4 regions of the Chryseobacterium sp. JK1 genome follow, and region 4 is predicted to be linked to each of the others. Evidence: riboswitches for the same ligand, from Rfam matches in the RefSeq annotation. Region 4 holds a riboswitch; each other region holds the start of a gene.
What was found. Region 4 has a riboswitch for cobalamin ahead of ACQ76T_RS00995 (T9SS type A sorting domain-containing protein). Riboswitches for the same ligand answer to the same signal wherever they lie in the genome.
Positions count from the first base shown of each region.

Region 1: it holds a riboswitch for cobalamin, as region 4 does, so the genes downstream of both, ACQ76T_RS12890 (TonB-dependent receptor plug domain-containing protein) here and ACQ76T_RS00995 (T9SS type A sorting domain-containing protein) in region 4, are expected to answer to the same signal.
Region 2: it holds a riboswitch for cobalamin, as region 4 does, so the genes downstream of both, ACQ76T_RS12235 (acyl-CoA thioesterase) here and ACQ76T_RS00995 (T9SS type A sorting domain-containing protein) in region 4, are expected to answer to the same signal.
Region 3: it holds a riboswitch for cobalamin, as region 4 does, so the genes downstream of both, prpB (methylisocitrate lyase) here and ACQ76T_RS00995 (T9SS type A sorting domain-containing protein) in region 4, are expected to answer to the same signal.

Region 1 is NZ_JBODRU010000001.1:2,843,476-2,849,446, forward strand. It holds gene ACQ76T_RS12880 (CCA tRNA nucleotidyltransferase) at 1-652, shown strand, start outside; gene ACQ76T_RS12885 (YncE family protein) at 823-1,878, opposite strand; gene ACQ76T_RS12890 (TonB-dependent receptor plug domain-containing protein) at 1,898-3,724, opposite strand; cobalamin riboswitch at 3,759-3,935, opposite strand; gene ACQ76T_RS12895 (T9SS type A sorting domain-containing protein) at 4,106-5,419, opposite strand; gene ACQ76T_RS12900 (helix-turn-helix domain-containing protein) at 5,584-5,971, shown strand, end outside.
Region 2 is NZ_JBODRU010000001.1:2,692,928-2,698,898, reverse strand. It holds gene ACQ76T_RS12250 (acyltransferase family protein) at 209-1,369, shown strand; gene ACQ76T_RS12245 (XAC2610-related protein) at 1,542-2,240, shown strand; gene ACQ76T_RS12240 (HD domain-containing protein) at 2,242-2,832, shown strand; gene ACQ76T_RS12235 (acyl-CoA thioesterase) at 3,028-3,411, opposite strand; cobalamin riboswitch at 3,527-3,706, opposite strand; gene ACQ76T_RS12230 (hypothetical protein) at 3,741-4,541, opposite strand; gene ACQ76T_RS12225 (ATP-binding cassette domain-containing protein) at 4,572-5,234, opposite strand; gene ACQ76T_RS12220 (hypothetical protein) at 5,231-5,506, opposite strand; gene ACQ76T_RS12215 (GEVED domain-containing protein) at 5,601-5,971, shown strand, end outside.
Region 3 is NZ_JBODRU010000001.1:907,550-913,520, forward strand. It holds gene ACQ76T_RS03965 (carbohydrate kinase family protein) at 75-995, shown strand; gene ACQ76T_RS03970 (NAD(P)H-dependent oxidoreductase) at 1,117-1,749, opposite strand; gene ACQ76T_RS03975 (winged helix-turn-helix transcriptional regulator) at 1,931-2,290, shown strand; cobalamin riboswitch at 2,768-2,960, shown strand; gene prpB (methylisocitrate lyase) at 3,405-4,301, shown strand; gene prpC (bifunctional 2-methylcitrate synthase/citrate synthase) at 4,303-5,457, shown strand; gene ACQ76T_RS03990 (bifunctional 2-methylcitrate dehydratase/aconitate hydratase) at 5,538-5,971, shown strand, end outside.
Region 4 is NZ_JBODRU010000001.1:194,940-200,910, forward strand. It holds gene ACQ76T_RS00985 (T9SS type A sorting domain-containing protein) at 1-132, opposite strand, end outside; gene ACQ76T_RS00990 (T9SS type A sorting domain-containing protein) at 141-1,421, opposite strand; cobalamin riboswitch at 1,525-1,714, opposite strand; gene ACQ76T_RS00995 (T9SS type A sorting domain-containing protein) at 2,041-3,147, opposite strand; cobalamin riboswitch at 3,205-3,395, opposite strand; gene ACQ76T_RS01000 (esterase-like activity of phytase family protein) at 3,656-4,927, shown strand; gene tpiA (triose-phosphate isomerase) at 5,003-5,761, opposite strand; gene ACQ76T_RS01010 (hypothetical protein) at 5,775-5,971, opposite strand, start outside.

The DNA of each region.
Region 1 (5,971 bases), 2.6 Mb from region 4:
CCACAAAGACAACTTCTATCATACGCTTGAAGTAGTAGACAATATTTCATTGAATACAGAGAACCTTTGGCTTCGATGGGCAGCATTGCTGCATGATATAGGTAAAGCGCCAACCAAAAAGTTTGTAGAAGGTACAGGCTGGACTTTCCACGGACACGAGTTTCTAGGTTCAAAAATGGTAAAAGCTCTTTTTCAGAGGTTAAAACTCCCTTTAGGAAGTGATATGAAGTACGTTCAGAAAATGGTAAAACTATCTTCCCGCCCTATCGCTTTGATTACGGATGATGCTTCTGATTCTGCATTAAGAAGACTTTTATTTGATGCCGGAGAAAACCTTGAGGACCTTTTCACTCTTTGTAAGGCAGATATTACTACTAAGAATTCTAAAAAACAGGAGAAATTCAAAAGAAACTTTGAATATGTTGCCGTAAAAATAAAAGAAGTAGAAGAAAAAGATCAGGTAAGGAACTTCCAACCTCCTATCACAGGAGAAGAGATCATGGAAATGTTTAATCTTAAGCCAGGCCGTGAGATCGGGATTTTAAAAGAAAAGGTAAAAGAAGCCATTCTTGAAGGCGAGATTCCCAATGAAAAAGAAGAAGCTACCAAGTTTGTGATTGCTGAAGCAGAAAAACTGGGATTAACATTGTAATTCTATTATAGATAAAAATAAGCCCGGCGGGATCTTCGATCCCGCCGGGCTTATTTTTTTCCCATCTTCTCTGAAAACAAACCCGGGCGGTTTCGAAGAAACCGCCCGGACAAAAAACACAAATGATGAAAAAAAATAAAAAATTATATTTTCATATGCTGTTTGGTACATTATGGATTTACATATGCTCCATTGGCCCCTAGACCTCCTGTTTTGAAGCTAGAAATCTTGCTTCCATTCGCTGCAGAATATACAGTCATTTCACTTTCTGCTTTAAAGCCTTTAACATCCGATGCAAAGATTTTTCCATCAACAACATTAAAGCCGTATAATGTAAAATAAGCACCTCCTCCATCTGAGGCTGTTAATAAAGCAGTGGTAGGAACAGTAGGAGTTGCTACACTTGTAGTATATACTTTAGTTCCTGAACTGAAATAAAATTTACCATTATCGATCTGAAGATTTGTAGCATTTGGAATTCCTGTTAAAGTAATAACAGGTGTAATTGTTCCTGTACTGGAAATCTTATAGATATAAGAATCTGTAGTTGTTGAAGAAATAGTATACACATTTGTATTATCTGAAACAATTCTGTTGATGTCACCGTTCGGAACGGTAATCTGCGTCATATTATCAGTCGCTGTATTAATATAGGTCACTTTATTTCCTGATCCAAATGTAGCATTCTGTACAAATACATTTCCTCCGGCTTGTACAATTTTATCTATATTTTCAGTAAAATCGGTTTTCTTTACCAGTGAAAGGTCAGAAATTTTATATTTTGTTACACTTTTAGCGCCTGAAGACAAATTCATATTAGTAACATAAATAAATCCATTTGCAAAGGCAATCCCTCTTGGGTTGTTAATCTGATCCGTGATGGTCCCTACTTTTTTAAAAGTATAACGATCTACAACAACAATTTTATTAGAATTGTTCATCACAAGGTATGCCTTGTTACCGTCCAGACCAATGGTCTGAAGAACATCTCCCAATATTTCGTTATTGTTATTGTAAGCATAGATATTATCCTGTTTCAGGCCTAAATCTCTTGTAAGGAACATTACGTTAGCTCCATAGGACTGAAAATTTCCTTCATTGGAAATTAAATATCCGTTCTGGTAAGTGATAGGTGATATTTCTATGTTATCACTATCATTGCTACACGAAATGTTAAATAACAATACAAATGCAAATAGTACCGTTAAAATTCTAGTTACTCTCATAATATATTAATTTTAGTTTTTAAAAATTAATGGCTGCATACACTCCATAATTTCTTTTAGGTAAAGGATAAAAAGAAACTGTTTTGTAATAAGTGTTTGTTATATTATTCACTTTAACACCTAGAGTATATTTCTTTGAAACTGTTGCCGAAATTCCTGTATTTAAAATAAAATAAGGATCAATCGCCGTATCTCTTTTTTCATCCGTTCCTGTATATGTAAGGCCATTCACAAGTGCCTGAGCATACAATTTGATAAAACCATATTCATAATCCAAATTGGCTGTTCCACGGTGCATTGGAATATAAGCTAATTGTTTCTTAGACTCCTTATCTATCGATTTGGTATAATAATATCCTGCACTTATTCCTATTTTATGGTTTCCGAATTGTTTATTAAAAGACAACTGAGACTCCAATCCGTAAGATTCTGTTTTGTTGACATTAAAGGCCTGCCAATATCCCAGAGCTGTTGGCATCCATACAATAAGATCGGTTCCTTCCAAAAAGTAAGGAGACACATTCAGTTTAAAACTTCCTACTTTAAATTCGTGGTTCATGTCTACCTGAACAGAAGTTTCCGGTCTCAGATCTTTATTTCCTCCCGGTTCGTAATAGATATCATTAAATGAAGGATATCTGAAGTTTTTAGACAAATTAAGTCCTACATTATACCATTTTGAAGTGTTCCATTTTCCGGAGAATGAGAACAAAACCGGAGAACTGATGTCTTCTACAAAATCTTTTTTGAATCCCCCTTCAAAGCGCAGATCCTTCGTTGCAAAATACCTCAATAAGGCAGAAACAGAACCTATATTTCGGCTTACATTCGTTATTCCACTTTTGTAACCTTCCCCTTTATTCACCTGAAATTCTCCAATAAGGTTCACATTCCATTTTGAATTCAGGAAATAGTTGAAATCATTTTTTACAATATAATTTTTCCCTGTACCACCGCTGGATTTAGGAAGATTTAAATCTCCATAATACTGGAAGTTTTCTTCGGTATATGCCGCTTTGAATGCGTTACTGAATTTTGCTTTATTCCAGTCCCAGGCAATAAGACTTCTTACACTTTGGGTTTTATATTTTGTTTTGGTTGCTGTTTCTTCGTATACTGGGTAATGCTGCGAAGAGTCAAAAAACTGACTTTGCCATGATACCTTGTGCTCGTTGGTTACTTTATAGGAAGCCCCTACGTTGAAGGATGTATTGTAGTAATTTCCGTTCCTGTTGATGTAGTTCAGGTCACTTACTTTATAATCGTTTTCACTTACAGAATAATTTCCCGAAGCTTTAAAACTGAACTTATCATTGCTGTAAGAACCTTTAAGAAAGTTATTAAAAGTATTAAAAGAAGCAACTTCTGAAAATAATGAACCATGGAACCCTTTATTAAAATCCAGGGTATTGTTCATATGAATACTTCCGCCCACTGCTCCACTTCCGTAGATGACACTTCCGCCGCCGGCTTTTATTCCAATCTGATCATATCCGAACAAAGGCATATTGTTGATATCTCCCTGTCCTAAAAAATTAGAATTGATATTAATTCCGTTCCATACAAAGGCGGTCTGCTGTGCAGTAGTTCCCCTGAAAGACGGTGAAGAAACAGCACCACGGCCATTTTCCTTAATATAAACCTGCGACTGAAACCTCAGCAGTTCGGAAAGATTGGTGGAATTTTTCTCAGTATCTTCGGGAGAAATGGTTTTCACAGGGTGAAAGAGCTTCACTCTATTCATCTGGTTATCGAAGATGTAAATCGTATCAATGACTTTCTCTTGCCCGAAAAGAAAACAACCATACGATGAAAAAAGCAGTACTAAAGATCTTTTTATATTCATATTAATGCACTTTTCCTCCGAAAGCAATATGTTTTTTATGATTATGATTCTGGCAGGTCTCCTGACTTTCGCATTCTGCACCTTCCCGTGATACACAGTGGTTGTTTGCAGAAACTTTTGTTGCGATTTACAGTTGCGGGGACAGTCCGGGAGTTACACCCGATTCCCTTTTCATTCCAATACACTGGAAACCAAATTTCTTGCAAAGATAGCTTTTTATATCTATTTGCCAAAGATCCCTGAGATCATGATCAATACTTTTATTCTTCCTTCATTTCATCTCAATATCATATAGAAAAATGGCCATTTTCAATATTGAAAACAGCCATGTAAAATCCCACTTTTACTATTGATGATATGAATTTAAAACTATATCCGAATTTATTTTTTAATGAATTTATAGGATTCCATCTTTCCTCCTTTCAAAGAATACTGAAGGATATAATTTCCTTTAGATAAAGATGAAACATCCACCTGATTATGTATAGAACTAAAAGTTTTTACGATTTGCCCTACCATATTGTAGATCTCTGCTTTTTCTATTTTTTCTGTTCCTTGTATGTATAAAATATCTGATACAGGATTTGGATAGATGCCCGTCACAGCTTTCTCTTTAACAATATCATTCACAGATAAAAATTCTGAAAGATCCAGGTAAAACCCAACAATCTGATTGGATGCATTAGTACCTACCCCTGCTATCTTCTTTCCATCCTGGGAAATTGCCAATGGAAGCCCCATAGAGACACCGTTGGTTGCAATTCCTAATGATGTGGCATAATCGTTCAGATTAATACGACCTCCGGCTTGAGTCCAGATAAAGCCTTCCCCCGACATTGGCGGAGCCCCAAATGCTCTATAAAAACCTATAACGGTAGATCCGTCAGCCGAAATACCTGTTGCACCCCCTTTAAAGCTGAATGATGCATTAGGATGTGTTATATAAGTAAGCCCCGTAACTGTATTCCAAACATAAGGATTAGGGTTTGCCGCTCCAATTATTGTATTTCCGTCTGCAGAAACACCTCCTGCTTCCCCTACATTATTCCCGTTATTATCTGTAATAAAACTTTCTACTCCGTCTATCCATTTAGCCCCGCTTCTTGTTCCTGTTGCCTCGTCCTGCCATCCTACTACTACTGTCCCTGCAGCACTTATTGCATTTGCTCTGGAACTTCTTCCGGCAACCATACTTCCTAAATCTATAACTCCGCTTACCGCGTCCCACTTTACCGCATGAGCATTGGCTGCAGTAAGATAACCCAATCCTACAATGGTACTTCCGTCTATCGACATTCCCCAGGTAGAACTTACACTGCCATCCCAACCTGTAGGAACAAGCCCACCTCTGTTGGTCCAGGTAGAATTGGTAATATCATACGTTGATATTTCATTAAAACCCGTAGTAGAATTTGTAATCGTAGATGCTATTTTAGTTCCGTCATTAGAAACTACCGTTTTTCCTGAGGCAGGATATCCGTTTGAGATTGATCCAATCTGTACCAATCCGCCAGCAGCAGACCATTTGAATATAGCGCCCGCACTGGTATGCATACTTACAACACCATTATTGGAAACTGCCCCTACATTATAATTACCAAGTCCCATTACGGTAAGCTGAGCATCTGCCATTCCAACTTTTAAGAAGAAACAGAACGCTACTACTTTCATTGACATTTTGTAAAAGTTTTTCATATATTGTTATATTTAGCATTTTGATTTAGCGAAAACAATATTAATATTATATTTACCCAATTAAAAGAAATTGGCTTTCAGAATTCGTGAATTTTAAAAGAATTTAAACAGTAAAAACTTAATAATCAAACACATAATAAAACCTCATTTTGAAGATGGATTTCATGAAAATCATTCAAAAAAACACAAAAAACAATTTATTATTTAGAGACGTAATTGAAAATAAGGGGAAAATTCTACTGCTGATACTTGTATTTTGGTCTGTTACCATGAATGGGCAGCTTAGCCAGGACTTTAGTATTTTATCAGATAAAGCGTTTCAGAAACTCTATCAAAACTCAGATGAATGCATCAGCTATGCTCAGGGAATACTTGTAAATGATCAGGATGCAGAGCATCAGATTGTACTTCAGAATATTATTTCTCAGGCTTTTGCCATGAAAGGAGATTATGTACAGTCTGTGAATACGTTCTCACAAAAAGAAGATTCTGATCAGAGCCGGAAGCTTTCTTACTTTATGCAGATCTTCAGTGCTTATAATCTTGCGGATC
Region 2 (5,971 bases), 2.5 Mb from region 4:
TAGAAAAGTGAAAGAAATAGCATGAAGCCTAATTAAGTAAAGCATACAGGTAAATGGTTGGTAAGAAAAACTATGGATATCAAAATGTTATTGGAATTTATTCCATTTTATATATTATTTAAAGATTTTTTTAAGGATAATTAAAACTTATATTTATTCTTTAAATAAATGAGGCAGGAATTATTTGTATCTTTCGCAAAACAAAATAATGAATTTTAAAAATTTATTTAAACTCTATTTTGATGAAAGTAGGGTTTTCGGCCTGGATATTCTTCGTTTCTTTGCGATCATGTTTGTAGTGGTAGGGCATAGTTTGATGTATTTGCCAAGAATGGTAAAGGGATTTGTATCCTATTTTATTTTTGATGGGGTTACTATCTTTTTTGTTCTAAGTGGTTTTTTAATCGGAGGAATTTTAATTAAAGTACTCAATAAAGAAGTATTTACCTTTAAAACATTGTTGGAGTTTTGGAAACGAAGATGGTTTAGAACACTTCCTGCTTATCTTTTAGTACTGATACTTTTACTTGGATTGAATATCATTTATAATGAAAATTTTGTTTTTAATTCAGATAGTATAAAATACTTTTTCTTTCTACAGAATTTCAAAACACCCCACCCGTCTTTTTTTCCGGAAGCGTGGAGCTTGAGTGTTGAAGAGTGGTTTTATCTGATTTCACCGGTAATGATCTTTTCTTTAATCAATTTTTTAAATGTAAGTGTAAAAAAAGCGGTCCTCATTACCATTTTATCAATCATTGTATTTACTACATCTTTCAGAGCATATAGAATGTTATTCAACGTTTCTGCAACCGATATTAGCATCTGGGATTTATACTACAGGAAACAAGTAATAACAAGGCTTGACAGTTTGATGTATGGTGTGTTAGCTGCGTATAGTAAGGCTTACTACAATCGGTTTTTTGAAAGTTCAAAAAAATATTTATTTTGTGCCGGCATAATATTACTGGTTGTACATCAATATTATTTAAACTATGGATTCAATCCTTTTTTTGACCAGGTTTTGAGTTTTTCTTTTATCTCAATCTCTACAATGTTTCTGCTTCCTTTTTTAGATTCAATAAAATCAGCTCCGAAAATCATTTTACAACCTGTTACTTATATCAGTTTAACGTCCTATAGTATGTATCTTATACATTATTCGCTGATTCAAAAGTGGATTATAGGTAAGGTTGATTTTTTTAAGAGTCCTATCATGTTAAATACCGGGGTAACTTTTAGTGTTTTTTTTAGTCTCACAATTGGACTTTCAATTTTGATGTATAAATATTTTGAAATACCTACAACAAAATTAAGGGATCGGCTGTTAAGGAGAAAGTCACAGAATACAGAAAGCATTTCTACATAACAGTTGGGAAGTTTTCGTTCACTCCAAAGCATATAGCGGGAAGCAGCTTCTCAGAAATGTATTTAAAGAATTTTAATGGTTTCAAATGCTTCAGATAATGGTTTTGAATTTTGTGATCGGTATTATGATTCGTATTTTTGCTAGGAAAACACCTAAATCATTTACTATTACTATGAATATTTTAAATAAGTATAGGCACTTATCAGCTTTTATGCTTCTGGGACCCTTATGTTTCGCGCAATATCAGTTTGAAGTTAAAGATGCATCCAAAAATTACAGTGCCGTTATTCAGATAGAAGATTGCCTTGATGGACGTTGCGGCGGTAAAGGAACCGTAGAATTGTTTGATAATAAAAATACAAAAATTCAGACGTTTACCTCTGATGATCTTATCGTGTATCTTGCAGAGAACAGAAAACTCTTGTCTGGAAAAATGAATTCATTAACGAAGGAAGAAAGCCCTATTGTTATCAATGATTTTAATTTTGACGGTAGTGAAGATATCGCAATAAGAAATGGTAATATGGGAAATTATAACGGAGCGTCCTATGATGTATATGTTTTCAATAGTACCCGGCTAAGTTTTGTGAAAAGTAAGGAACTTACAGAATTAGCTTCCAATGCTTTGGATATGTTTAACGTAGATTCCGAGCGCAAACGTCTTATTTCTTATGGAAAATCCGGATGCTGCAATATTTTTACCATAGAATATGCCGTTATTCCTAATAAAGGACTGGATAAGGTTCTGGTAAAAGAAGAAGACAAAACGGAAGAAGATCGTGTAAAAGTAACCATCAAAGAAAAAATAAAAGATAAATGGGTCACCAGAAAGAAGGTATACTCATTAGAAGAATATAACAAAGAAAAGTAAAATGAAGATTCAGAAAGAGATTGATTTTATCCTGGCAGTAGATGCCTTGAAAAATGTACAGCGAAGAAACTATAATGCCGACGATTCCAGAAGAGAAAACACCGCAGAACATTCCTGGCAGATTGTTATTTTGGCACAGATCCTGTATCCGTACGCCAAAAACCGAGAAAATATTGATCTGTTGAGAGTGATAAGAATGCTTTCTATTCACGATCTGGTAGAAATAGAGGCTGGTGATACTTTCCTTTTTGATGAAAAAGCAATGGTAGGTAAGTTTGAGAGAGAAAAAAATTCTGCACAGAAGATTTTCGGGATTCTTGATGAGCCATTGCGTACAGATTTTTTCAATTTATGGCTGGAATTTGAAGAAGAAAAAACTCCGGATGCCGTATTTGCCTGTTCTATCGACAGAATCATGCCGTTTATTCTGAACTCGCATACCTCCGGAAAAAGCTGGACAGAAGCCGGGGTTACAGAAAAACAAATCAGAAATATGCTTGAAAATGCTATAAAAAGAGCTTCTGATGAAATGGGAGAGGCTTTTGATGTATTACTGAGCAGAAGCCTGGAAACAGAAAAAGTGGTGAAATAAAATATTGTATACATAAACATTGCTCAGTATCTGGGCAGTGTTTTTTTATGCAACATATGTAGAATGATTCTTCAGTTCAATAAAAAAATCAATAAAAACCAAATGCCATAAAAATTCTGGAAATCTAAAGCTGTACTCTGGAAACCGTAGAGAAAACTGTCAAATTCTGGAATAATTATGGCAAAAAAATCAAATTTATAGTATTTGGATTGGTTTTTTGAATTCGTCAATAGCTACGAAAGTGAAATCACCTACAATCGCTTTTTCTCTTTCATAAGAATACATCTGCTCGGTGAAAATTTCTACATTAACTTTCATACTTGTTTTTCCAACATAAGAAACTTTGCCGATCAGCTCTACAATAGTTCCTGCAGGAATCGGCTTTTTAAAATCGATTTTATCGCTGCTTACCGTTACCACTCTTTTTCTTGCAAAACGGGTAGCTGTGATAAAGGCAACTTCATCCATCAGCTGCATTGCTGTACCTCCGAAAAGAGTATCATAATGGTTGGTTGTGTTAGGAAAAACCGCTTTAAAGATTCTTGTTTCGGATGTTTCAATTCTTTCTTCTGTCGTCATATTTCATTATTAATTAAAGCGAAATGAAATTGTATCAAAACAACAGAATAATGACAGGAATCTTAAAAATCCCTGAAACAATCCATCAGATCAACAAACTTCAGATCGCGAAAGTTTTTTGTTTAAGAAATAGGCAGGTCTCCTGACTTGTAACATCTTTTATCTCCTTCCCATGCCCCGCACAGTGGATCTTTGATAAAGATTACAGTTACTTACAGTTGCGCGACAGTCCGTGATTTTCACACGATTCCCTTTTAATTTGCGGTTAGGCAAAACCAATTTCTATGATGAATAAGTGTTAAACTTTTTCGGGTGCAAAAATAATGAATTTATTCCGGATTATGGTAAATAATCTGACTGATTACTCTACCTTTTTTGATCGTCCAAAGAGTTGTGTATCTGTTCTCTCCCGTACCATTGATCATATAAAGGAAAATGTTATCATTGTCAAGTGCTGTTACTCCAACATTCTCAAAATCCATAGTGGGCTGGAACATATTTTTGATGGCTTCTCTTACAAAAACAGAACCTCTTCCCGGCTGCTGTACTCGGATGGATTTGATTTCTGTCATTCCTTCAGGAAGATCATTACCAATTCCCCATGGTTTTACTTTGTCAATAGTAAGAAGTTTTCCTTCAGCATCTTTTTCTTTTTTACGGTATCCGGCATTGGAAGGGTAGACGTCAATAACGACTTTGCTTCTTTGGGCTGTAGGTATTTTAGGATCAGAATTATCTGTAAAAATGAGTGATCTCCCGTTTTTAGATTTGGAAGGAGTATAAGCAGGAAGCTGATCAATATAAGCAATACGCTCTTTATTTACCATTCCTTCTTTATCAAGAGTTTCATAACGCACAAAAGGTTTGTCGTCATCCTGTTTTTCAGGATATTTGATCCAGATCCATTCCGTTTCTCCGGGAGCTGGCTTTACATATACAAAAACATCACCTTTACGCATGCGGATCTTATCTACGATTTTTCTGTAATTATCCTTGTGTACACGTACATTGGCATATCCTTCTTCTGCTTTTACCACTCCAAAAGGAACTTTATTCTGGCCTTTAACAAAAGCTAAAGAAAAAATACTGAAAACAGACAGATAAAATGCTTTGTTTATGAAAGTCATCATGAAAATTTTTTGATCCTTCAAATATATAAATTAAATGCTGTTCGGAAGATAATTATATTGACGGAGTTCCTGTAAGTTTTGTATTGGTTTTAAATATCCATTAGAAAGCAGATATATTTTATCCGAGATATCCATCACATCCTGATAATGATGATCAGAAATAATAAAACCTTTATTTTTTGATTGGGAGCGGATGATTGCTTTTAATTCATCAACAACTTTTGGAGCAAGGCTGTGAAAGGGTTCATCCAGCAATATAAAATCAGCTTGAGAATAGGTGAGAAGCATTACTTCGATCATTCTCAGTTCTCCGGAAGACAAATTTCTGGGTTTTTCATTGAGAAACGGTGAAAGAAGTGGAGAATGCAGAAGTTGATTCGCATATTCTCGCTTACAGAAAAGATGAATCAGTTTTGCTACCTTTTCGCCTTTAGGCAGAAAAGAATGTTGTGGAAGATAAGCAATTCTGTTTTTTCGATCGGAAATATTCTTCAGTACTTTATCATTCCATCGTATAAACTGAGTATCGCTCCCCATGACGCCGGAAATAATTTTAAGAAGAGTAGATTTTCCGGAGCCGTTTCTTCCCAATATACCTGCTATATTTCCGACTTTGCACTCTATGTAGATATCCTGCAGTGTTTTTTTATCATTAAAAGATTGGGTAATACTGTCAATATGTAATCTGCTCATACAAATGCAATGATCGTTTTTACAATGAGGCTAAAAGATAAAGTAAGTCCCCAAAGAAACAGTTTTGAAAATCCAAAATGATAGTAGAAGGGATACTCATTTTTAAGCCTTACTTCATAAATAAAATAATGAAGTACAGGGAAAAGTAATAGAAAGCTTAACCCAAAAGTTTCTATTTTAAATGGAGACAATAAAGAAAATAACAATGAAAAAAAGACAGATGGAATGATAAGTTTTTTATAAAAAATCCAAAGGATGGTAAACTGCTTCATATTTTGAATGAAATAATTGAAATATTTAATAAAAATAAACTATTATTATGGGGATTTATGCTATTTTTCATCAATTTTTTAAAAACTAATAATTATGACCAAAAAACTACTTTTGAGTTCCTTTCTTCTATTGGGGGCTATTTCATGGTATCAATCTAAAAATGTTGCTGAAACAGTAATGACAAAAAATGCATTTATTGTTCCTACCAATGTAGTGGTTTCTAATATCACGACGACTTCAGCAACGGTAAGTTGGGACCCTATTCCCGGATCTTCGAATTTCTCGATAAGAATTAGGCAAGTTGGTCCTAACGTATGGCTTACCATACCCGTAATAAATGCTAATAGTTTTGATCTTAGCAATCTTCAACCTTGTGCAGCATACGAAGTACAGATAATGGATACTCTTTCCGGAAATATATCGTCTTCTGTTATTTTCTATACCTCACTCAATTATTGCAGTGC
Region 3 (5,971 bases), 710 kb from region 4:
CATTGTCAGAAGGTCAGTATATTATCCTTGAGTATCTTTAGGTTATCAAATTTTAATATATAATTTAATTAATAATGGAAGAAAAAAAACATAAGATAGTCTCTTTTGGAGAAGTTCTCTGGGATATATTTCCGGGAGAGCAGAGAAGAATTGGTGGTGCGCCTTTCAATGTGGTCTATCACCTTTCTAAGATGGGGCTGGATGTAGAGATGATCAGCAGTGTAGGAAATGATGAACTGGGCCGTGAACTGCTACAGAAAATTAGAAGTTGGCAAATCTCAACAGATCATATCCAGATAACGGATCAGTACCCTACAAGTACCGTTGTAGCTAATGTAGACGAAAATAATGATGCTCATTATGATATTATAGAAAACGTAGCCTGGGATTTTATTGAAACAACTTCGAAAGATCAAAATTTGGTAAAAAATGCAGACGCATTAGTCTTTGGAACCCTTGCTGCCAGAAACGGGAAAACAAAAAATACATTATTTGAACTGCTTGAATCGGGTACATATAATGTTTTTGACATCAATTTGAGAGAACCTTACTATGATATCAATAGTATTAACGAATTACTGCACAAAACCCATCTGGCAAAATTCAATAAAGCAGAATTGAGGATGGTTCTGGATTTCCTAAGTAAAGAATACCAGACCGAAGAAGACAGTATTCAGTATCTGCAGGAAAAATTCGGGATTCGGGAGATAATTATTTCTAAAGGAAGTAAGGGAGCTTTATATTGTAGAGATAATGAATTCTACCTTTATCCTACAATACCGGTTGAGGTAAAAGATACTGTGGGTAGCGGAGATTCATTTTTAGCAGGATTTCTTTCCAAAAGAATCGGCAATGAAGCATCTGCTCATGAAATCATGACTCAGGCGGTTTCCTTAGGTGCCTTTATTACTTCACAGGAAGGTGCGTGCCCGGAATATACTTTGGAGGATTTTATAAAATTTAAGGATCACCATCCTGTAATGGCTCTGGGCTAATAAGTTTTGCAGAATCAAAATATATCCTATTTTTCAGATATCCGTTTTTGTGTAATTTAAAAAGCTAAATCGGGCCATTGCTAAAAGCAGTGGCCCGATTTTAATGCAAACTTTGTAAAAGCTAATGTAATTCTATAAAAAGCTCTTCCTTAGCTCTTCTTACTCTTTCCAGTTTTCCCCACCAGTCTGTTTCTTCATCTTTATAACCAAGAGCCATCATAACAGTGCTTTTTAATCCCTGTGCAGGCAGATTGAGCAATTCGTCAACAGCTTCACTGTCAAAACCTTCCAAAGGAGTTGCATCTATTCTAAGATCTGCTGCCGCAAGAAGCCCAAACCCTAAGGCAATATAGGTTTGTTTGGATGCATTTTCAAAATGTTGATCCTTGGTTTGTTTACCCAGCCTCTCTAATAAAGTTAGACGATATCCATCCGTACTGCTACCCGGTAAATTACGCAGCTGATTACTGAATTCAAAAAAGGAATCTACTCTTTCCGTGGTATACTCGTCCCAGGCTGCAAAAACCAATATATGTGAAGCCTTTATGATCTGATCCTGTCCGCAGGAAATGGGCTGTAACTTCTCTCGTAGTTCTTTATTTTTAATGACTAAAACTTTAAATGGCTGTAAACCCGAACTTGAAGGAGAAAGGCGTATCGCTTCCAATATCTGATCCAGTTTTTCATCCTCAATAGTTGTTCCGTTGTAACCTTTTGTTGCTGATCTCCAATTAAGTGTTTCTTGTAATGACATAACTTTAATATTTTTTATTGTACTTTATATCATTTTTTCAGTTGCTAAAGTACGGAGCAAAGTTACAGGATAAACAGTTGCATTTGTATACCTGTTACCTGTTGGTAACCAGTTTCCTAGAGGTAACCAGGTGGCTTTTTTGACGAATAATTTTTTAATTTTACATTCTAATTGTAAGAATATGAAAAAGGAAAGAACAGAACTGGCCCCGGAATGCAAAAACCATATTCGAGGAGTGAGAGATACAGTCTATCTGCTTGATGGAAAGTGGAAAACAATTATTATCAGCCATTTATATTTCGGTGGAAAAATGCGTTTTATGGATCTGAAAAGAGAGCTGGACGGAGTGGCTGCAAAAACTCTGTCAAAAGAACTGAAAGATCTTGAAATGAATAATCTGGTGAAAAGAACGCAAAACAACACAATGCCGGTAACAGTAGATTATGAGCTTACCGAATTTGGAAAAAGTTTGCATGATATCATAGATACAATGGCAAAATGGGGAATAAAATACAGAGAAGAGCTTTTAAAATGTGAATAAAATATACTGGTCATACAGACGAAAAAGGAATGAACATTATCATATAACAAGACAAAAATTCCACATCATTCTTAAAAAATGGGGGAAGAAAAAGATATACAGATAATGAAAACTTTCGGTTGTAATGATACAAAAAAGTACATTTCCGATAAGGCTTTTTATACCTGAAAATTCCTGAAAATACTTTTACAAAAAATGACTAAAAATCTCTCAATAATAATGGTTGTTTGCGAATGTCAATCAAAGGTAAAACGAGCTTTTTCTTTAGGCGTGTTTAATTTTTTGCAGCTATATCTTATGGATTTAGTAACGAAAAATTAATGTTATTGACTAAATTACAATGTTTGATTGGTGAATTATGTTTTTTTAATGATAACATTTACAGTAGGTTATATTGAAATAATTATTGTTTGCATAAAATCTCTTGGTCGTTTTTATAAAATACTTATATTTACCACCAAGGAGTTCTTAACACCTTCTTTATCAACCGAAAATGGTTGCACTTAGCTGTGTATTAAAAGGGAATCGTGTGCAAATCACGAACTGTCGCGCAACTGTAAGTAACATATAGGTTTTTATCAAAATAGAGGTCCACTGTATACCTGGTTATATGGGAAGGACGATAAAAACTGTTACAAGTCAGGAGACCTGCCTATTTCGAATTGACGATGCTTTCGCGGTCTGAAGCTTATAGTCAGGTATGATACGATATGGATAACAGTTTGGTAAAAATCTTTTGTTATTTTGTGAGATGAGTTTTTAGTGGAGCAGTATGCTCTTTTATTACACTGTCTTGTACCGTATTTTCCTTTCCCATATTTTTCTTCCCACACAGGCATTGTGAAGTTTACCGAGAACTTTTTATAAGGATTTATCAATGTAAAAAGTTAGAAAATGTACCCATACGACCTTGATTATACATGCAGAAGTTATAGCCTTTACCACGGTTATACGGGAATATTTTTATCACATTCAAAACTTCAGGAAACGGCCCAAACGCATCAGTCTTCTTCTGAGTATTCTATTTCTGTTGTCAGGATATCAAATCCGGATAGCTATCGCCGTGACTATTTTTCATTAACGAACAAATTTCAACTAAACAATAAATATTAAAATGACTAAAAGTGAAAGTTTGAAGTCTCCGGGTAGTAAATTTCGGGAGGCCATGCAAAAAGAAAGTCCACTTCAGATCGTTGGAACTATTAATGCCAATCATGCATTACTTGCTCAGCAGGCTGGTTTCAATGCTATTTATCTTTCCGGCGGTGGAGTAGCAGCGGGTTCCTTAGGAGTTCCGGATTTGGGAATTACTACTCTTGAAGATGTTTTAATAGATGTTCAGCGCATTACCAATGTTTGCAACTTGCCATTGATGGTAGATGTAGACACAGGATTTGGTCCTTCAGCATTTAATGTAGCCAGAACCGTAAAGTCTTTGATAAAGGCAGGAGCAGCTGCATTACATATTGAAGATCAGGTAGGTGCAAAACGATGTGGGCACCGCCCGGGTAAAGAAGTGGTAAGCAAGGATGAAATGGTTGACAGATTAAAAGCTGCTGCCGATGCCCGTACTGATGAAAATTTCGTTATTGGAGCAAGAACAGACGCTTTCGCTAATGAAGGTCTTGAAAAAACATTAGAAAGAGCCATTGCCTACAAAGAAGCTGGAGCAGACTTCATTTTTGCAGAAGCAGTTCCGGATCTGAGCTTTTACCAAAAATTTGTAGACGCTACAGGAATTCCGGTTTTGGCCAACATCACTGAATTCGGAATGATTAAAATGTATACCGTAGAAGAATTGAAGAATGCAGGTGTAGGATTGATTCTTTATCCGCTTTCAGCTTTCCGTGCTGCCAATAAAGCCGCTCAAAACGTATATGAACACCTTCGTAAAGACGGAACTCAAGCCAATGTATTAGATACCATGCAGACCAGAGAAGAACTTTACAAAAGCATTGGGTATTATGACTATGAACAAAAATTAGATAACCTTTTTAAACAAAATTATTGATATGTCGACGAGCACTGAACCAACATTTAAACCTAAAAAAAGCGTTGCGCTTTCAGGAGTAACAGCAGGTAATACAGCACTTTGCAGTGTAGGGAAAAGTGGAAATGATCTCCATTACAGAGGATATGATATCCTTGATCTGGCAGAAAAAGCAGAATTTGAAGAAGTTGCTTACCTATTGATATACGGTCAGTTACCAACAGCAGCACAGCTGAAAAACTATAAAGCAAAATTAAAATCTTTAAGAGGGTTACCCCATTCCGTAAGAAATATACTGAAAAGTATTCCTGCCGCAGCTCACCCAATGGATGTAATGCGTTCCATGGTATCTGCAATCGGAAGTATCCAGCCGGAAAAAGATGATCATAACATTGCGGGAGCCAGAGATATTGCTGACAAACTATTGGCATCATTTGGATCAGGTTTATTGTATTGGTATCACTATACTCACAATGGTAAAGAAATCAATGTGGAAACAGATGATGATACTATTGGAGGACATTTCCTACATCTTTTGCATGGCAAAAAAGCACCCGATTCATGGGTAAAGGCAATGGAAATTTCCCTTAACCTCTACGCTGAGCATGAATTTAATGCTTCCACCTTTACGGCCCGTGTTATTGCAGGAACGGCATCCGATTTTTATTCTTGTATCACAGGAGCAATTGGTGCTTTAAGAGGTCCAAAGCACGGAGGAGCCAATGAAGTGGCATTTGAAATTCAGAGCCGCTATCAGTCTCCTGATGAAGCAGAAGCAGATATCCGCCAACGTATTGCCAATAAAGAAGTAATCATTGGATTCGGACATCCCGTATACACTATTTCAGATCCAAGAAACGTTGTGATAAAAAAAGTAGCCAAAGAACTTTCTGAAGAAGCGGGGGATATGCTCCTGTATAATATTGCAGAGAGACTGGAAAGCGTAATGTGGGAAGAAAAGAAAATGTTCCCGAATCTTGATTGGTTCTCTGCCGTTTCTTACCACCTGATGGGAGTTCCGACCCTGATGTTCACTCCTTTATTTGTAATCTCAAGAGTTACAGGATGGAGTGCCCACATCATAGAACAGAGACAGGATGGAAAAATCATCCGCCCAAGTGCCAACTATACAGGCCCGGAAAACAAAGAATTTGTATCCATCAACGACAGAAAATAATAAAATCCTGAAAACTTGAAAGCTGTTTTCAATTTTCACACGCTATTTTCAATTAATAAAAAATTTTCAACGATAAAAAAATGAGTTCACACATTTCAAACGAAAGACCACAACCGGACAAAGTATTAGTAGACATTGCAGATTATGTATTAAACTATGAAATTAAAAACGATTTAGCCTGGAAGACCGCTCACTACTGTCTTTTAGACACAATCGGGTGTGGTTTGGAGGCATTAACGTACCCTGCCTGTACAAAATTGTTAGGCCCTGTAGTGAAAGGTACGGTAGTGCCAAACGGAGCAAAAGTTCCTGGTACACAGTTTCAGCTGGATCCTATTCAGGCTGCATTCAATATTGGAGCAATCATCAGATGGTTGGATTTCAATGATACCTGGCTGGCTGCAGAATGGGGACACCCGTCCGATAATCTTGGCGGAATTTTAGCGACGGCTGACTGGTTGTCCAGAACCAATATTGCAGAAGGAAAAGCGCCTTTGAAAATGAAGCAGGTTTT
Region 4 (5,971 bases):
ATCTTTAAAGTCTGCTACAAAATAGGCGATCTGAGAACCTGTTCCCACGAAGAACTTTACGTCATTGGCAGTGAATTGGGCAAAACACAAACCAACGATAAAGGTACATATAAAGCTTACTATTTTTTGCATTGTAAATCTTACTTGATGATTAGTTTCTCGCTGAAGCTATTGTTTTTATCAGTGATTTTTACAACATATACTCCTTTAGGAAGATTATTTACATCAACTCCGTTTTGAGTGTACTGAGTATTGATGATCATTCTGCCATTCGCATCATAAACCTGAACGTTTCCACTGTTTAAGCCTTGTACATAGAATTTGTCACTCGCAGGGTTTGGATATAGTGACAATTTAGATGTTTTTATGTTTTCAACGGTTGAAAGACTTGAAGATGCGCTGTTGTAAGCAATAATTTGATTAGGAAGTAGGCCTACTGTAAAAGTATTTTGTAATGTTCCCTGTAAGTTATACATGTAGATTTTTCCAGGAGCAACATAGCCTTGGGGATCCGCTATATAGATATTGTTATTAACGATGTTAAATCCATAAGCTGAACCATAACTGTTTACTGTAATAGGAGGAGTTGCAATTGCATTGGTCGAAAAAGAAGGTGCTGCAATAGAAGTTTTATAAATAGAAGCATCTTTCACATAGTAAATATTCGTACCATCCGTATCCATATAAGCTGGTTTTGTTCCGGCAGGAAATGTTGTAGTGGAAGCAACACTCTGAGTGGTTGTATTGTAAACCGTAAAAGTTCCAAAAGAATTGGAAACATAAGGATTTCCGGAACTCATGATGTAAAGAAGGTTATCTTTTTCAAAAATACTGTGTGGAAAATCTCCTACATTTATTTCTGATAAAACTGAGTTGCTGGTTGCATCAATAATATCCATAAAATGGTTGATTCCGAAACCTCCTTTTAGCAAAACATACAGTTTATTGTCTTTGCTGTAGATTTTTTCAGGTCCTTCTCCAACCGTGATATTAGCCTGATGGGTATAAGTGTTGAGGTCATAAACAGCTACATAGTTGGTTTGTCCGCCGCTTGCTCCCCAGTTCGTTACAAAGAATTTATTCCCACTGAAGGCAATGTATCTTGGGTTTTTAACATTGGATGTAATAGTGGTAATCAAAGAGAAATCCGATTTATTAAGAACTTTTATCTGATTGGAAATATTAAGAACTACAAAAATTTTATCACCAAAAATTTTAATGTCCTGTGCAGTATCTCCTAACGCCGCATTATTGTTGTGTGTTTTATAATAGTTGTTGGTAACAACCGATTGGTTGGAGATCAGCGATACTTCAGCATTATTGCTTCCGGCGCCGCCTTCGTTGAGTACCAGGACTCCTTCAGTTTGAGCATTTGCAAAAGAAATGACAAATGCAAGAATAAGAAAATAGATTTTCTTCATGATATTATTAAATTAAAGTTTTATTCCCGAAACTTCACTTCAGGGCAAAACATTCATGAAAAAATCTGTTGAGATTTTTATTTCATAAACTTTTATTCCCGAAAGTTGAAATTGGTATAAGGCAGGTCTCCTGGCTCACATCTTATAGCTACCTTCCCGGATTTTGGGTCCAGTGGTGTCATGTACTATAAGTTGAATAGTTTACAGTTGCGGGTACAGCTCAGGATTTAAATAATATTTTTACCTGATTCCCTATTAATGAACAGTGTTCAACCTTAAAACGCTGCAAATATATCACATAAATTATAAGTGATTTTTTATGAATTATATCTGATTTTTAGGCTTTTCTGACATTAAATAAATTTTTTCACAACTGTTTTTGCGAAATTATCAATATGTTATGGGTTGTTGTTAGGTTTTTCGTATTAAAATAAAGAAGATTGTGACGTATGATCTATTCATTTTATAAGTTCTTTATTAAAATGAAATCTCATAACGGAAAAAAGACTTCCTCAAAAATTGAGAAAGTCTTGTTGTATACTGTCCTCCTTAAACCATCAAAATATTGGAAAAGGTTGGTCAGCGATATCAATTAAAATAGAAATACGGTAATGTATCTCTATTTTTTTACAATCTTATGTATTGTGGATTGGTTAGCCGTTTTAATCTCTACAAAATAAATTCCTGAGCTTAATGCCTGAATATTAATCTTTGTTGCTTGTGTTGTAATCACTTTTTGGCCAGAAGCAGAATATATATTCACTTCTTTCACATTTTCAGAGGTTTCAATCTGGATAAAGTCACTTGCCGGATTGGGATAAATATGGAATACTTTTTTATTCACAGAAGCAACCCCTAATGTAGCATTCGCAGCTTCTGTAGGAGTAATAGGTCTTCTCTGCCCAAAGCTTAATCCCATCCAGTCGTTATTGTTTAATTGAATCTGAGAAAGATTAGATTTTGCCTGCCAGCTTGAAAGATCTTTTCCCTTGTATAATTTCCAGTTTCCGGCTCCTGCAGAATTTCCTGTAAATGTATTCAGTGTCAGATTAGAGATTTGGTTATTGGCGGATGTATAATTAAAATAAGAAGCCTGTGACTGTATCAGCTGTAAAGCCTGTTCCGCAGTTATAGTTCCGTTATACCTGATTCCGAATACAAAAGAATTGGCAGTACCAGCAGTACCATCTGTTCCGAAATCGATAACTACAAGACTTTTATTGTTACCTGTCCCAATCCAGCTGGTGATCTGAGAAGAAGTATACCATAAAGAGCTGTAGGCAGGAACTGGAGTAGAAGGGTGGGAAGGAGGATCATAACCATAAGAAACCCCATACCATTTCCCATCAATTAGTGGATCATTATTAACCCCGTTATTAAATGACATAGCCTCAGAAGTAGTTCCTGACCAGGTAGACCAGTAGTCATCAAGGCTTGGAATATGATGGTTATAGCTTAGGCTGTAAAGAAATCCTGAAGGGATTTCAATCTCCATTTTAGGTTCTGCGGCAGCAATAGCCGTGATCATATCTTCCATCGTTAAAGAATTGGAATCAAAACGATATCCCCATGCATAAGAAGTTGGAGTATTATTATCGTTAAAATCAGCGATGAAATAGGCTTTCTTGGAACCGGTTCCTACCCAGAATTTAATGTCGTTTTCTGTAAACTGGGCCGACAAAAACTGCACAACTAGCAGTAAGAAAAAAAAGTAGATTTTCTTCATGATATCATTAATTAAAGTTTTATTCCCGAAACTTACTTGCATAAAAACAGTGTTCTTTTGAAGTTTAAATTTAAGGCAGGTCTCCTGGCTTACATCTTATAGTCACCTTCCCGGATGTGGAATCCAGTGGTATCATAATACTATAAGTTGAATAGTTTACAGTTGCGGGCACAGCTCAGGATTTGAATAATATTCTCACCTGATTCCCTATTAATGAACAGTGTTCAGCCTTAAAAGTCTGCAAATATATCATATAAATTTTTAGGCTGTATTTTGTGAATTATCTTTTGTTTTCAGGCTTTTCACAAAGGAAATCGTAGTTTTCGAATAACCATTTTATGATATTGATAGCTAATGGTTGGGAGTTATTTGCTTTTAAGAATTAAAATCTAAAGTTTTATTGTTTATATTGAATTCATTTTGCAGGATCTATTATTAAAATACAATTATCATTGTATTCAAGATCAGTTTACAATCAGTTTCTATTTTCGCAGCCATAAAAGTGAATATGAAAAAATTACTATTGCCTGTTTTAATGCTGGCAGTATTGTCTTCGTGTAATACTGATGGAGATAATACTGTAATCAACAGCCCGGATATTAACTATTCCAAACTTCCTCAGGAATTTCCATTTACGAAAATGGTTACCCTCAATGGAGTAGATGTTATCAACGGAGGTTTTGGCTCCGGTGCAGCAGCTCACCCAACAAGAAAAGGAGAATTTTATGTGATTACAGACCGCGGTCCCAATACCGATTATCTGAATGGTAAAAAGTTCCTCACTCCCAACTTTACCCCAACCATTATGCATTTCAAGATCAATGCAGACGGAAATATAGAAGTAATTAAATATATAAAGCTTAAAAATCCATCCGGAATGCCTATTACAGGACTACCAAATCCAGTGGGAATGGGAAGTACGGGAGAGGTCGCTTATGATGCTTCAGGAAACATCCTTGGAACTGATAATTATGGTTTAGACAGTGAAAGTATTGTTGCTGCTGCGGACGGTACTTTCTGGGTGTCCGATGAATATGGTCCACACATTGTACATTATAGTGCTGACGGAATGGAACTGGAAAGAATAAGCCCGGTTGGAGTAAACACCGGCCCAAGAAAACTGCCTGCTGTTTTGGCTAAAAGAAGAGCAAACAGAGGAATGGAGGGTCTTGCTCTTACGCCTGATGGCAGAACTCTTGTAGGGACAATACAATCTATGATGTATGTTCCAAGTAAAGCTTTGGCAACCAATACAACATTGACGAGAATTGTAACTTTTGATACGGTTACAGGCCAAACCAAACAGTTTTTATACAGACAGGATGGTGGAGCTTCAGACTCTGTTTGTGATATTACAGCGTTGAGTAACACCGAATTTTTGGTGATTGAAAGGGATGGTAATTTTGGATCTCAGGGTGGGATTAAAAAAGTATACAGAATCAATCTGGCCAACGCTACCGATGTAACGGGATCTGATATGAATGCCGTGGATGGAATGAAAGTAAACGGTAAAGCCTTGGAACAGTGTTCATGGGATGAGCTTACCAATGTAGGAATAAAATCGGTGTCAAAAACATTAGCGGTAGATCTGGTTGCAAAACTGGGGTACGAGCATGATAAGTTTGAAGGAATTGTGTATTTAGGAAATAACAAGCTGGCCGTTTTCAATGACGATGATTTCGGTGTGGTAGATGATGGAAATGGAAATCCAAAAGCGAAAATTTTACCTAAAACGGGAAAAGTAGACAAAGGTACTATGTACGTAGTCGATATTCAATAATTAGATTTTTTTTAACAGAAAACGGCGGAATCGAAGATTCCGCCGTTTTTATTATAGATTGATATAATTTCAATACTAGTTGAAACCCTCAATAATTTTAGAGAAATCCTCTAATTTTAAAGCCGCTCCTCCGATAAGACCTCCGTCAATATCAGGCTGAGAGAAGATTTCTTTAGCATTATCAGGTTTTACAGAACCCCCGTAAAGAATAGAAACCTCATCGGCAACTTCCTGTCCGTACTTAGCGGCAATAATATTTCTGATATGAGCATGAATCTCCTGAGCCTGTTCCGGCGTTGCTGTTTCTCCAGTTCCGATAGCCCAAACAGGTTCGTAAGCAATAACTACCTTTTTGATTTCTTCCGCAGAAAGGGTGAAAAGAGCAACTTCAGTCTGATTTTTTACAACCTCAAGATGCTGTCCTGCTTTTCTCTGCTCAAGAGTTTCCCCATTACAATAAACCGGGATAAGTCCTTTATCTAAAGCTAGTTTAACTTTTTTATTACAATGAGAATCTGTTTCTCCGTGATATTGTCTTCTTTCAGAATGCCCGATTAATGACCCTGTAGCGTCAATAGATTCCAGCATATCTGCAGAAATTTCTCCTGTATAAGCACCACTTTCATGCTCGCTCATATCCTGAGAGAATACACCTATTTCATCCTTTTCAAAGATATCTTTTGCCATCATCAAATACAAAGATGGTGGCGCAATCCAAACCTCACAGTTGGTAGCATTATTGTTTTTATAACTTAGTAATTGGATCATCAATTGTTGAGCATCAATTACATTTTTGTTCATTTTCCAGTTGCCTGCAACTATCTTTCTTCTCATAATTATTTTTTATTTAATCTTCCTGTATTTTCGTGTCGGTAAATACGTAGGTATTGTCTTTTTGTCCCATTAGCTCTATGGAGTGAAATTTAACATCTCCAGTTGCTAAAACTTCATAATTGTAGATATCTGTAACGTTATCTACTTTGTGAAGCTCATAATATTTACCTCCGCTGGTCCACCAACTGCCGTTTTCAGTCTGTTGCGATA